One region of the Enterobacter sp. RHBSTW-00994 genome, then DNA from elsewhere that is predicted to be linked to it. Evidence: riboswitches for the same ligand, from Rfam matches in the RefSeq annotation. Region 1 holds a riboswitch; each other region holds the start of a gene.
What was found. A riboswitch is a leader RNA that binds a small molecule or an ion and turns the genes downstream of it on or off. The one in region 1 is predicted to bind thiamine pyrophosphate.
Positions count from the first base shown of each region.

Region 1 (4,267 bases):
TGCGATGATATCCAGTTTCTGCTGTTGCGCGGCGTTGAGTTTCAGCCCTGGATCCATTCCCAGCGCGATGTTTTGCCGGACTGTCAGGTGGGTAAACAGGTTGTTTTCCTGAAACAGCATTGATACCGGACGCCTGGCGGGCGGCGTGCGAGTATGTTCCCGGCCTTCAATCATAATTGTGCCGCTGGCAGGCGGGAGGAAACCGGCTATCAGGTTCAGCAAGGTGCTTTTCCCCGCACCACTCGGGCCGAGGACAGCAATCATTTCACCCTGCTGAACGGACAGCGTAAAACGCATCGGCAGATGCTGGTAAAGCCAGGTCACATCAATCAGTTTTAACATCACGCCCCGGAAGTTTTTCGATAACGGTAAATAAGGCGAAGCACAGTAAGAGCAGCAGCAATGCCGTTACGGCGCCATCCTGGCTGCGGTAAGAGCCAATTTGCTGATAGAGCCAGAAGGGTAACGTGCGGAAATCGTCGTTACCAAAAAGCGCAACCACGCCAAAATCACCAATCGACAAGACGCTGGCAAATGCCAGAGCCTGAGCCAGCGGGCGTTTTAACGCGCGCAGTTCCACGACTTTTAACCGTCGCCAGCCGCGCATCCCCAGCGATTGGCACAGCACGCTGTAACGACTGTTCACATCGCGCATGGGGTTTTCCAGCACTTTAAGCGCGTAGGGGATAGCCATTAGCGCATTGGTGAAAATCACAATACCATCAGCCCTTTCCGGCAGCCCAATGGTGGTGTTGAACAGTAAAAAGAAGCCTGTCGCCAGCACAATACCGGGCATCGCCAGAATCAACATGCCCGTCAACTCAAGCGCCTGCCCGGCCTTGCTGGCCTGGCGGGCGTAAAGCTCACGGCTGCTCCATAACAGCATCATGGTCAGTATTACGCATAACACCCCGGCAGCCAGCGCAATGCGCAGAGAGGTCCACAGGGCTTGCCAGAGCACAGGTTGCCATAATACGGACAACATGTTCAGGTTCAGACCATCGGCAACAACCGCCATCAGTGGCGGCAGCAGGAGCAATAATGCCAGCGTAATCAAGGCGGTATCGGTAATGCGGCTGTACAGACAATCCTGCGGATCGCGCCAGCCTGCTATTTGATTACTGCCCGGAGGAATCGCTTTACTTAAGCGCTGGCTCAGTAGCACCAGCCCCAGACAACAGACCATTTGCACCATGGCCAGCAATGCGGCCCGTCCTGGATCGTAGTCGTAGCTCAGTGCCTGATAGATTGCCAGCTCAATGGTGGTTGCCTGGGGGCCGCCGCCGAGCGAGAGGACTGTCGCAAAACTGGCAAAGCAGAGCATAAAAATAAGTGCAGCGACGGGGGGGATTTGTCGCCGCAGCCAGGGCCATTCGACAAAACGAAAGAACGGCCAGCCGCGCATTCCGAGCTGTGCTGCGAGCTGGCGCTGTTCACCGGGGATATTTTCCAGCGCCTGCAAAAAGAGCCGTGTTGCCATCGGCATATTGAAAAAGATGTGTGCCAGCAGGATGCCTTTCAGACCGTAGGGCGAAAAGGTCCACTCCAGTCCGAGAAGGCTGAACAGTGAGGCCAGCCAGCCCTGACGCCCGTAAACACTCAAAATACCGAACACCGCGACGAGCACAGGAAGGATCAACGTCATGGCACACAGACGCAACAATGCCTGTCGGCCAGGAAAATGTCGTCGGTAGAGCGCGCGAGCCAGAAAGATCGCCGGAACGACGGACAGCAATGCGGAGAGAAAAGCCTGCCAGAAGGAAAAACGGATGACATGCCAGAGATAGCTATCATGCCAGAGGGAGACAAGATCGCGCTCTGGCGCGTTTAACCACAACGCAAGGAATGCACCCAGGCTGACCGCCACCATCAGGATGGCGGCGAGCAGCCCAGGGACTAACCAGCCGGGGATTAACGGCTGACGGCGCGTTGCCATTCACTTACCCATGCAGCACGCTGCGCAGCAACCTGCTGCGGTGTAAATTCCAGTGAGGTTTGCGGTTTGGTCAGTTGATCAAAACCGGCAGGCAGCGTCACATTGGTCACCGGATACATCCAGTTGCCCGTTGGGATCGCATTCTGGAACGCAGGAGAAACCATAAACTTCAGGAACTTTTCGGCCAGTTCAGGCTGTTTGCTGGCGGTGGTACGCGCAGCGACTTCTACCTGCAGGTAGTGTCCTTCAGCAAAATTGGCGGCAGCGTAGTGGTCTTTCTTCTCAGCAATAATGTGATAGGCCGGGGAGGTGGTGTAGCTCAGCACCAGGTCACTTTCTCCTTTCAGGAACAAACCATAGGCTTCGCTCCAGCCTTTCGTGACGGTGACGGTTTTGGCCGCCAGCTTCTGCCAGGCTTCCGGTGCTTTATCGCCATACACTTTTTGCATCCACAGCAGCAGACCAAGCCCCGGTGTGCTGGTACGCGGATCTTCATAAATCACGCGCCATTTTTGATCGCTTTCAACCAGCTCTTTCAGGCTTTTCGGTGGGTTTTTCAGTTTGTTTTTGTCATACACAAACGCAAAATAGCCATAGTCGAAAGGCACGAAGGTATCGTTTTTCCAGCCGCCAGGAACGCTGACGGCATCGGTTGCTACGCCGCTTTTGGCAAACAGTTTGGTTTGTGAGGCGGCATCAAGCAGGTTGTTATCCAGGCCGAGGACGACATCGGCTTTGCTGTTTTTTCCTTCCATCCGCAGACGGTTGAGCAAGGAGACACCATCTTCCAGCGCCACGAACTTCAGCTCGCAGTTGCAGTCCGCTTCGAAGGCTTTTTTGACCACCGGGCCAGGACCCCAGTCGGCAGAGAAAGAGTCATAGGTGTAGACCGTCAGGACGGGTTTTGCGACAGCAGGCAGTGCGAAAAGCACCAGCAGGGGAAGAACTTTTTTTAACACTTTGCACCTCAGAGTTGAGTGGCAAAGGATTTTGAGCGACAGCCTCAAATCCCTTCGCCGGCGTTATCCGGATCAGGTTCGACGGGTATTATCTCAGCGCACATCAGCAGTGATGCAGCACCCCGTTGAGAACGGCGGTATTGTAATGATTTGGTGAAAATTACGAAAGTATTATGGTTCTGGTGGCGCAAACCAGGCCGATTTGAAGTCAAACCAGCCCAGGGTGTTCATGCGCAAACCACGCATACTTCGCTGGCCCTGGATCATCAGCCAGTGGTGAATGAGTGGCACAATTGCCTGTCCGGCAAGTAACTGCTGACACCAGGACGCCAGATTCATCTCGCCTGCGCGCCACTGCGCGGCATCCTGCTGCCAGTCGCGATCGATGCAGTGCTGGATCAGCGGAACTTCATACAGATGCGAAAACAGCGAGAAATCAAGCGGCAGGGTGAAGTTGGCGCTGTTCAGCCAGATATCGCTGATGATGTCACCGCGATGCCATTCATCATAGTCGACTTCCTGGATCTCCAGCTTGACGCCTTCAGCCGCCAGCAGTTTGCTCATGATTCTGGCTATGAAGCGGTGCTCGACGTGCTCGCGGTAGTAACTGAGGGTGATGGATTCCAGCCCAGCGGGTTTTTCACTGCTAATCGGGCGAGCATGATGCCAGCGGGGAAGTAATCCATAGGCCGGGAACCAGTAAGTCTGGTACTGCTCTTCGGCATGGTAAATCAGGTTTGCAGGAGCCAGAATGTGGCTCACCCATCGGCGAACATCCACGTTTGCACCGCGATGGGTCCGGGCATCAAACAGCAGATAGTAGCAGCCCTCTTCAAGGCGGCTCTCTACGGCTTTTTCCCCTGTTGTGGGGCCTTCTATTGTCAGACCAACGCTGAGTTCTTCGCTGATGTCCGGTAGCACCCAGACGTTCACTTCGTCGATCAGCGCCCGGTAGCCAAAATAGTCATCGAACGCCCGGATCTTCAACTGGTTATTATTGTTGCGTGATACCGAGTATGGCCCTGTGCCAATCGGCAGGCTGGCGAAATTATTCAGAGACCCCCATTCGGCCGGCAAGATCATGGATGGCACATAGCCAAGCAGCCAGGGCAGCCATTTATCGGGTTGGGATAACTCAATATCCAGCGTCCAGGCTGTAGGTGAGTGAATATGTAAAATGTGGGAATAAAGCGGCAGTTTGCGGGCACGCTCAAGCGAGGCAATGACATCGCTCATTTCCAGTTCACGGCCATGGTGGAAATGGATGCCTGGACGAAGAAAAAAGCGCCAGTGGAGTGGGGTAAGTTGTTGCCAGTGGTGCGCAATATCCGCTTCCAGTTCCCCGTTTTCCTCATTTATGCGCGTCAGCCCG
Region 1 covers NZ_CP056199.1:756,705-760,971, forward strand. Annotated here, with positions in the region: gene thiQ (thiamine ABC transporter ATP-binding protein ThiQ) at 1-342, opposite strand, end outside; gene thiP (thiamine/thiamine pyrophosphate ABC transporter permease ThiP) at 326-1,936, opposite strand; gene thiB (thiamine ABC transporter substrate binding subunit) at 1,912-2,895, opposite strand; TPP riboswitch at 2,927-3,030, opposite strand; gene sgrR (HTH-type transcriptional regulator SgrR) at 3,067-4,267, opposite strand, start outside.

Region 2 (4,267 bases), 530 kb from region 1:
CAGCGTTCATCACGTAACCCAGCTCTTGCTCCGGGTCCGGGATTGACAGCTTATCCACATCGGCTTTGCTTTTTATCGGTGAACTAAAACGTGGGCCTTCGCCGGTTTCAAAATACAGCCCAAGACCCATTGCATCCGGAATGGTCAGAATGTCCGAAAAAAGAATCGCTGCATCCAGCGGATAACGACGCAACGGCTGGAGTGTCACTTCACAGGCCAGCTCTGCGTTTTTGCACAGTGACATAAAATCGCCCGCTTGCGCGCGCGTGGCTTTGTACTCCGGCAGATAGCGCCCTGCCTGACGCATCATCCACACAGGGGTGACATCAACGGGCTGGCGCAGTAGCGCACGCAGATAACGATCGTTCTTCAGTTCGGTCATTTTTGCAGTTCCTTAAGCGTTATGCCGCCAGTGTATACACAAAATCATTCAAAGTGGATCAAGCAGGCCATTTGAACGATAAAGCCGTTGCATCACATCATTCATACTCGGCCCGGCACATTGCGACGGTATCTTCTATCAGGCGACGCGCCACCGTACCTGGCGGAGGTAATAGCGGTAAATCGTCATAACGATACCAGTTCGCTTCCAGCAGCTCTTTTTGGTCGATAACAATCTCGCCGCTAGCGTAGTCAGCCATAAATGCCGTCATCAGCGATTGGGGGAATGGCCAGGGTTGCGAGGTCACGTAGCGCAGGTTTTTGACTTTGATACTGCTCTCTTCCATCACCTCACGCGCAACTGCTTGTTCCAGCGTCTCGCCCACTTCGACAAACCCCGCTAACACGGTATGCACACCGTTGCGATGACGGGTATGTTGGGCCAGCAAAATGGAGTCGTCACGCCGGATGGCAACGATAATGCACGGCGCAATTTGTGGGTAATAGCGCTCGCGACAGTGGCTGCACAGCATCGCCCATTCGGTTTTGCTTGAGTGCATGGTGTGACCGCAGTAGCCACAATATTTATGCGAACGATAAAATTCAGCCAGTTGCACAGCCCGGCCCGCTAACTGGAACAGGCCGACATCAAGATCAAGTACCTGGCGAACCGATCCCATCTCCTGACGTCGTGGCTGTTGGATCAACCACGCGGGATCGCCCTGCCATTCGCCGATCCTGAGTGCGCTTTGCCCCACAAGATCGAAATTTCCTGCCGCGCCATATGGTATTTCTCCGGCAGGCAACCATAATTTTTGTTCGTGGCTGATGAACCACCAGCCGCGATCCGATTTTTCAATAATACGATCCATATCTATTGCACTACCTTCGCTTCACTGACATGTTGTTAGCATTGTGATGACATTTTTGGGTGAGCAGCTTTAATTCTAAACCTTGCGGAGTCGAACATGTTAAACCAGCTAGAAAGCCTGACAGAGCGCGTTGGAGGAAGTAATAAACTGGTGGATCGCTGGCTACATGTGCGCAAGCATCTGCTCGTAGCTTATTACAATCTGGTCGGTATTAAGCCTGGCAAAGAATCCTATATGCGGCTGAACGAAAAAGCACTGGATGATTTTTGTCAGAGCCTGGTCGACTACCTGTCCGACGGCCATTTCAACATTTATGAACGCATTATCCGCGAAATGGAAGGTAGCAGCCCGTATTTAACAGCAACCAAGCTTTATCCGTTGCTGGAAGCCAATACCCAGAAAATCATGGATTATTACGATTCCACACTCGAAAACGCGATTGACCATGATAACTACCTGGAATTTCAGCAGGCGTTATCCGATCTCGGCGAAGCCATGGAAGCGCGATTTACGCTGGAAGACAAGCTGATCGCCCTCGTACTGGATAACAATTTGAAAGCCAGCAACGAAGATAACATCGCGCGGCCTGCTTGAGTTCTTAGTCGTTAACGAGTAGTTTACAAACACCGCTCCTGCACTGCAGGAGTGTTTTCTTGTCGGAGTGCCCAGTACTGATGTGTATACAGATGTACGGGCTGAGACCGTTAATTCGGGATCCGCGGAACCTGATCAGGCTAATACCTGCGAAGGGAACAAGAGTCAATCTGCTGTTGTATCGCCTTTGGGCGATCCTTCCTCTTGCTTCATCCGTCGTCTGACAAGCCATGTCCTTCACTTTTGGAATGAGCTATGTCTGCACCTAAACTGACCCGCCGCGAACAACGCGCGCAAGCACAACACTTCATCGATACGCTGGAAGGCACAGCGTTCCCGAACTCAAAACGTATCTATATCACAGGCTCCCAACCCGATATCCGCGTACCCATGCGCGAAATCCAACTGAGCCCAACGCTCATTGGCGGGACCAAAGATAATCCGCAGTTTGAAGAGAATGAAGCCATCCCGGTATACGATCCGTCGGGTCCCTACGGCGATACGGAGATCGCAATTAACGTTCAGCGCGGTCTGGCAAAGATGCGCCAACCGTGGATAGATGCCCGTAACGACAGTGAATCACTCTCCGATCGCAGTTCTGCTTACACAAAAGAGCGTCTGGCTGATGATGGCCTGGATGAACTGCGCTTTACAGGCCTGCTGACGCCAAAACGCGCGAAAGCAGGTAAATGCGTGACGCAGCTGCACTACGCACGCCAGGGCATCGTGACGCCTGAGATGGAATTTATCGCTATTCGCGAAAACATGGGGCGTGAGCGTATCCGCAGTGAAGTGTTGCGCCACCAGCACCCAGGCGAAGGTTTTGGCGCACGCCTGCCTGAGAACATTACACCGGAATTTGTGCGCAATGAAGTCGCCGCTGGCCGCGCCATTATTCCTGCCAATATCAACCACCCGGAATCAGAGCCAATGATCATTGGCCGTAACTTCCTGGTCAAGGTCAATGCCAACATTGGCAACTCAGCAGTGACCTCCTCCATCGAAGAGGAGGTGGAAAAACTGGTCTGGTCGACACGCTGGGGAGCCGATACCGTGATGGACCTGTCCACGGGCCGTTATATTCACGAGACCCGCGAATGGATCCTGCGTAACAGCCCTGTGCCAATAGGTACGGTTCCGATCTACCAGGCGCTGGAGAAGGTGAACGGGATCGCTGAAGATCTCACCTGGGAAGCTTTCCGCGATACCTTACTGGAGCAGGCCGAGCAAGGCGTTGACTACTTCACGATTCACGCGGGTGTCCTGTTACGTTACGTGCCGATGACCGCCAAACGCTTGACCGGAATTGTCTCTCGCGGTGGATCTATCATGGCAAAGTGGTGTCTGTCGCATCACCAGGAAAACTTCCTCTACGAACACTTCCGCGAAATTTGCGAAATCTGCGCCGCATACGATGTTTCACTGTCGCTGGGTGACGGCCTGCGTCCTGGCTCCATTCGTGATGCTAACGATGAGGCACAATTTGCCGAGCTGCACACTCTGGGAGAGCTGACCAAAATCGCCTGGGAGTATGACGTCCAGGTGATGATTGAAGGCCCGGGCCACGTGCCGATGCAGATGATCCGCCGCAATATGACCGAAGAGCTGGAACACTGCCATGAAGCGCCGTTCTACACTCTGGGGCCACTTACGACCGATATCGCTCCAGGTTACGACCATTTCACCTCCGGGATTGGTGCAGCGATGATCGGCTGGTTCGGCTGTGCCATGCTCTGCTACGTGACGCCGAAAGAGCATCTCGGTTTGCCAAACAAAGAGGACGTGAAGCAAGGGCTAATTACCTACAAAATCGCCGCTCACGCAGCGGATCTGGCCAAAGGCCATCCGGGGGCCCAGATCCGCGATAACGCCATGTCGAAAGCGCGCTTTGAATTCCGCTGGGAAGACCAGTTTAACCTGGCGCTAGATCCGTTCACCGCCCGCGCCTACCACGATGAAACGCTGCCGCAGGAATCAGGCAAAGTGGCACACTTCTGCTCCATGTGCGGGCCAAAATTCTGTTCGATGAAAATCAGCCAGGAAGTACGCGATTACGCGGCAGCCCAAACCATCGAAGTGGGTATGGCAGATATGTCAGAAAACTTCCGCGCCAAAGGCGGCGAAATCTACCTCAAAAAAGAGGAGGCGTAATGTATCAGCCCGATTTTCCCCCCGTGCCTTTCCGTTTAGGGCTTTATCCGGTGGTGGATAGTGTGGAGTGGATTAAGCGTCTGCTGGAAGCAGGCGTACGTACGATCCAGCTTCGCATCAAAGACAAACGGGATGAAGAGGTGGAGGCCGACGTGGTCGCAGCCATTGAACTCGGACATCGTTATGATGCCCGCCTCTTTATCAACGATTACTGGCAACTGGCGATCAAGCACAAGGCCTATGGCGTGCATCTCGGTCAGGAAGATCTG
Region 2 covers NZ_CP056199.1:226,398-230,664, reverse strand. Annotated here, with positions in the region: gene hemE (uroporphyrinogen decarboxylase) at 1-382, opposite strand, end outside; gene nudC (NAD(+) diphosphatase) at 480-1,253, opposite strand; gene rsd (sigma D regulator) at 1,350-1,847, shown strand; TPP riboswitch at 1,901-2,022, shown strand; gene thiC (phosphomethylpyrimidine synthase ThiC) at 2,103-3,998, shown strand; gene thiE (thiamine phosphate synthase) at 3,998-4,267, shown strand, end outside.
Region 2: linked by a shared signal. The riboswitch ahead of thiC (phosphomethylpyrimidine synthase ThiC) and the one ahead of thiB (thiamine ABC transporter substrate binding subunit) in region 1 are both predicted to bind thiamine pyrophosphate.

Region 3 (4,267 bases), 2.4 Mb from region 1:
CACCAGCACCGGTATTTTGTCGTCCATCTTAATGTGTGTCTGAAATTCGCTGTCCGGCATGCGGGCACTCACACGCGAGCGAGTTCGCTGCGGGAAAATATTCTGGCTACGGAAGTAATCGTACAGCGAAATGCCAATGGCATCTGGATCATGAATGAGTCCTGCCGGAACCCAGGACTCTTCAATTGAGACCGCATCATCATCCACGTAACGAATGCGTTTTAGCAAAAAGACGTCGCTTTCCGGCGCAACAGATAACTGGTTTGCCACCTCTTCCGGACACTTCACTACGCTTTTGTTGACCCACAGGGTATTGGGCTTTTTCCCGCGAAGTACGACCTGCTGCGAGAAACCACGCGCCTCTTTCAGTGAGTATTCAAAGATATTGTTGATTTGCGTACCGTAGCCACGGGCGCGGGTGACCACGCCCTCTTCTTCCAGCGCCTGCATGGCTTTACGTACGGTGATCCGCGACACGCCCGTCAACTGACTCAGATCACGTTCACCCGGTAAAATATTGCCGTGTTCAAGCCCCCCGCTGCGCACCGCGTTTTTTACCGTTTCGGCAAATTTCAGGTACAGGGGCGTGTTGTCTGGCGCGGCAATACGTTCGTTTAGTTGAGCAATTAACCGGGTATGCGCTTGTTCCATCTCTGTTTTTCTCAGGCCTGGCGATTTCTGCCAGTATACGGCTTACCACCATGCATGAAAATGGTGTACCGGTCCAATACCGTGACCGACTTCCAGAGAATCCGCTTTCGCCAGCGCGCAGGAGAGCCAGGTCTTGGCCTCTTGCACCGTATCCGCCCAGCTATCGTGGCGTGGGCGTAATGCCGCAAGTGCCGCCGATAATGTGCACCCCGTACCGTGGGTATTTTTAGTTTTCACACGTGGAGCCGTAAAACGCAGCGCGCCTTCCCGGGTGAAAAGCCAGTCCGGGCTTTCCGCATCATCAAGATGACCGCCCTTCATCAGCACGGCTTCGCACCCCATGGCGAGCAACGCATTCCCTTGTTCTTTCATTTCTCGTTCATTCTGCGCATGCGGCGTGCCAAGAAGCGCAGCCGCTTCCGGCAGATTCGGCGTGATCAGCGCCACCTGCGGCAACAGTTTTTTTCGTAGCGTATCGACTGCCGAGGCGGAAAGTAGCGGATCGCCACTTTTTGCCAGCATCACGGTATCCAGCACCACGTTCTGGACCTGATAACGCTTAAGTTGTTCCGCCACGGCTTCTACAATGTCGGTTTCCGCCAGCATGCCGATTTTGGTGGTATCAATGCGTACATCGCTAAATACCGAGTCCAGTTGCGCGGCAACAAAGTCTGGTTCAATGCGATAGACGGACTGCACGCCACGGGTGTTTTGCGCCACCAGTGCAGTGATCACCGAGCAACCATATGCGCCCAGAGCCGAAAACGTTTTCAGGTCAGCCTGAATTCCCGCCCCACCGCTGGGATCTGTCCCGGCGATGGTCAGGGCATTAATCCGTTTCATGCCTGATCCTCCAGATGATAAAGCGCATCAAGGAATGCGCTGGCAAAGCTGCCAGGCCCACGACATTGTGAGACAGCAACTGTCCCTGCCCGCTTCATATACCCACAGGCGGCCGCCACATTACCCAGCCTGTCGCCCGGAAGCGAACAGCTGGCAGCCACCACGGCAGACAGCGCGCATCCGGTTCCTACCACGCGGGTCATAAGCGGATCGCCGCCAGTGACAGCATGAGTTCGAAGCCCGTCGGTGATGTAATCCACCTCGCCGGTGACCACGACAATTGCATGAGTTTGCCGGGCCAGTGCCTGGGCCGCAGGCAAAGCACGGGTTGCCGTATCCGTCGTATCCACACCGCGTCCACCGGCACTCATTCCGGCAAGAGCGAGGATCTCAGATGCATTTCCCCGGATTGCCGCGGGCTTGAGCGTGAGAATTTGCTGGCAAAAACGGGTGCGGAAGGAAAGCGCCCCCACGGCAACCGGATCAAGCGTCCAGGGTTTGCCTGCAGCAACTGCGCTCTCTATCGCCCGGTGCATAGACTGTGCGCGAGGCGCGGTGAGTGTCCCAACGTTGATCAGCAGTGCATCGGCAATCGCCGCAAACTGTTCCGCTTCTTCAGCTTCAATCACCATCGCGGGAGATGCGCCGAGTGCCAGTAAAACGTTAGCGGTAAAGGTTTGTACGACATCATTGGTCATACAGTGAGTGAGTGGGGAACGGGTTCGGAATTGATGCAAAAAAGGTAAATCGAGCAGGTCAGGCTGCATGGTTTCGCTCCTGCCTTACGTGAAGAAGCGATGACCGGGAAGGCATCTGACTTCCCTACGCTGGCATTATCCAGATCAGGTATTACGGGTATTTCTCAGCCTTCAAAAAAGAAGAGCACCCCGAGTCAAAATGATGTAACAACGGCAGACTATGGTAAGCCACGGACAATAGCAAGCCCCATACCTCTCATTTTATTTGCATAATCCCGGCGCAAAACAATGACAATTTTCACGCTTTCTCTTAGAGGTGATTATTTTAAATGCAAACATTAAATGTTATTGATTTACGTGAGATTAAAAGCGCCACGCATCGTAAAAACACGCCTGAAGTACGTTCACGAAAATAAAATAACCTATAAATAACAAATAGTTATTTATTTTCAGCCAACAAGAATACGGTATTAGTTAATCATGTTAAATGTGATCTGCATCAAAATGGCAACTGTCACCATACTGGATAGTTGTCTCGCGTTACCATTGTCGCTACTAAAGAAACAGTGCTACACCTGATTTGCAGATACTGCGTAGCGATTATGTTATTTCTCATATCGTATAAATGATATTCGCTTTATGAAATTAATCATATTCAGTGCAATCGTTTCTTTGCTCCTGGTTGCTACAGGTTTTTTTATGGGCGTTATTTATTTCACAATAATAACTCAGTGCCAATAGTTATCGGGCAATGTATTTAATTTGCTCTCTATATTGTAATATTCAAGGTCATATAATGAAAAAGTTAATGATAATAGCGTTGGCTGTTTCAACGCTGGCAGGTTGTACCACGCAAGCCGATCGCCTGGCGAAATGCGAGGCTCAGGGAATCAGTCGCGATACATGCTATCTCGCAGATCAAAACCGCACAGCTGCCATTAATGCGGCGGCTGAAAAACAGGCATTAGAAAATGCGGCTAATGCCGTACAGCATGCCCAGGCCGCAAAGATTCATGATCCGCTTCGTGAGGCTTCTTTCTCAGCAAATGCCCTTAACGCCACCATTTCTAACGGATTTTTCACCGCAACAATCAATGGCAACAAAGCAACCGTAAAGCGCCTTAACGCGAATTTCTATGAAATTCATGGTTACGGCTATGTTATATCTCTAAGTCTTGATGAAAACGGTATTACAAATGCGTCCTGGAATAAGACAAAGGGCCGCGACAACGGCATTTTGCAGGTAACACAAAAATAAAGATATCAGGGAGGCGAACACCTCCCTGAACACCGCCATAAGGCACGATTTGTAACACTCTTTACCCTCGATTTACCCTCATAACGATAATGATATAACTCTTTGTTTTAATTTGACGAATAGGGTTGGTAACGCTTTTAAACTCTGAATAATCCCTTACTTGTGCTTCATGTAACAAAACAGTAAACAAATTAACCATTGAGCCCCATGAAAAAAGGCTCTATATTGGCGGCGTTTTTTCCATACCCCATCTGTTTTTTTAACTTTTTATTCAATCGTGGTACATAACGAAGCCGCGGTTGTAGGAGTGATATGATGACGGATAAAGTCCGTATTGACACCGTAGATGCCCATAAAAGCAACGAAACCTATCTGGCCCGTCAGGCCGAGTTTGAATCAAACGTCAGGAGTTATCCCCGCAAGCTGCCTTTAGCGATCACTAAAGCAGACGGCGTGTGGATCACCGATGCAGATAATAAAGAATACCTTGACTGTTTAGCCGGTGCAGGCACGCTTGCGCTTGGTCACAACCATCCTGATGTGCTGAAAAGCATCCAAAATGTCATTACCAGCGGCTTGCCGTTACATACATTGGATCTGACTACGCCGTTGAAAGACGCGTTTTCCGAATATTTGCTGTCTCTGCTGCCTGGTCAGGGCAAAGAGTATTGCCTGCAGTTCACCGGTCCATCCGGCGCAGATGCTGTTGAAGCAGCACTGAAGCTGGCAAAAAAAGTTACCGGCCGTAGCGGGATCATCAGTTTCTCTGGCGGTTATCACGGTATGACTCATGGCGCATTGTCCGTGACCGGCAACC
Region 3 covers NZ_CP056199.1:3,117,128-3,121,394, forward strand. Annotated here, with positions in the region: gene HV346_RS15010 (GntR family transcriptional regulator) at 1-651, opposite strand, end outside; gene thiD (bifunctional hydroxymethylpyrimidine kinase/phosphomethylpyrimidine kinase) at 694-1,494, opposite strand; gene thiM (hydroxyethylthiazole kinase) at 1,491-2,261, opposite strand; TPP riboswitch at 2,297-2,394, opposite strand; gene HV346_RS15025 (hypothetical protein) at 2,989-3,450, shown strand; gene HV346_RS15030 (diaminobutyrate--2-oxoglutarate transaminase) at 3,763-4,267, shown strand, end outside.
Region 3: linked by a shared signal. The riboswitch ahead of thiM (hydroxyethylthiazole kinase) and the one ahead of thiB (thiamine ABC transporter substrate binding subunit) in region 1 are both predicted to bind thiamine pyrophosphate.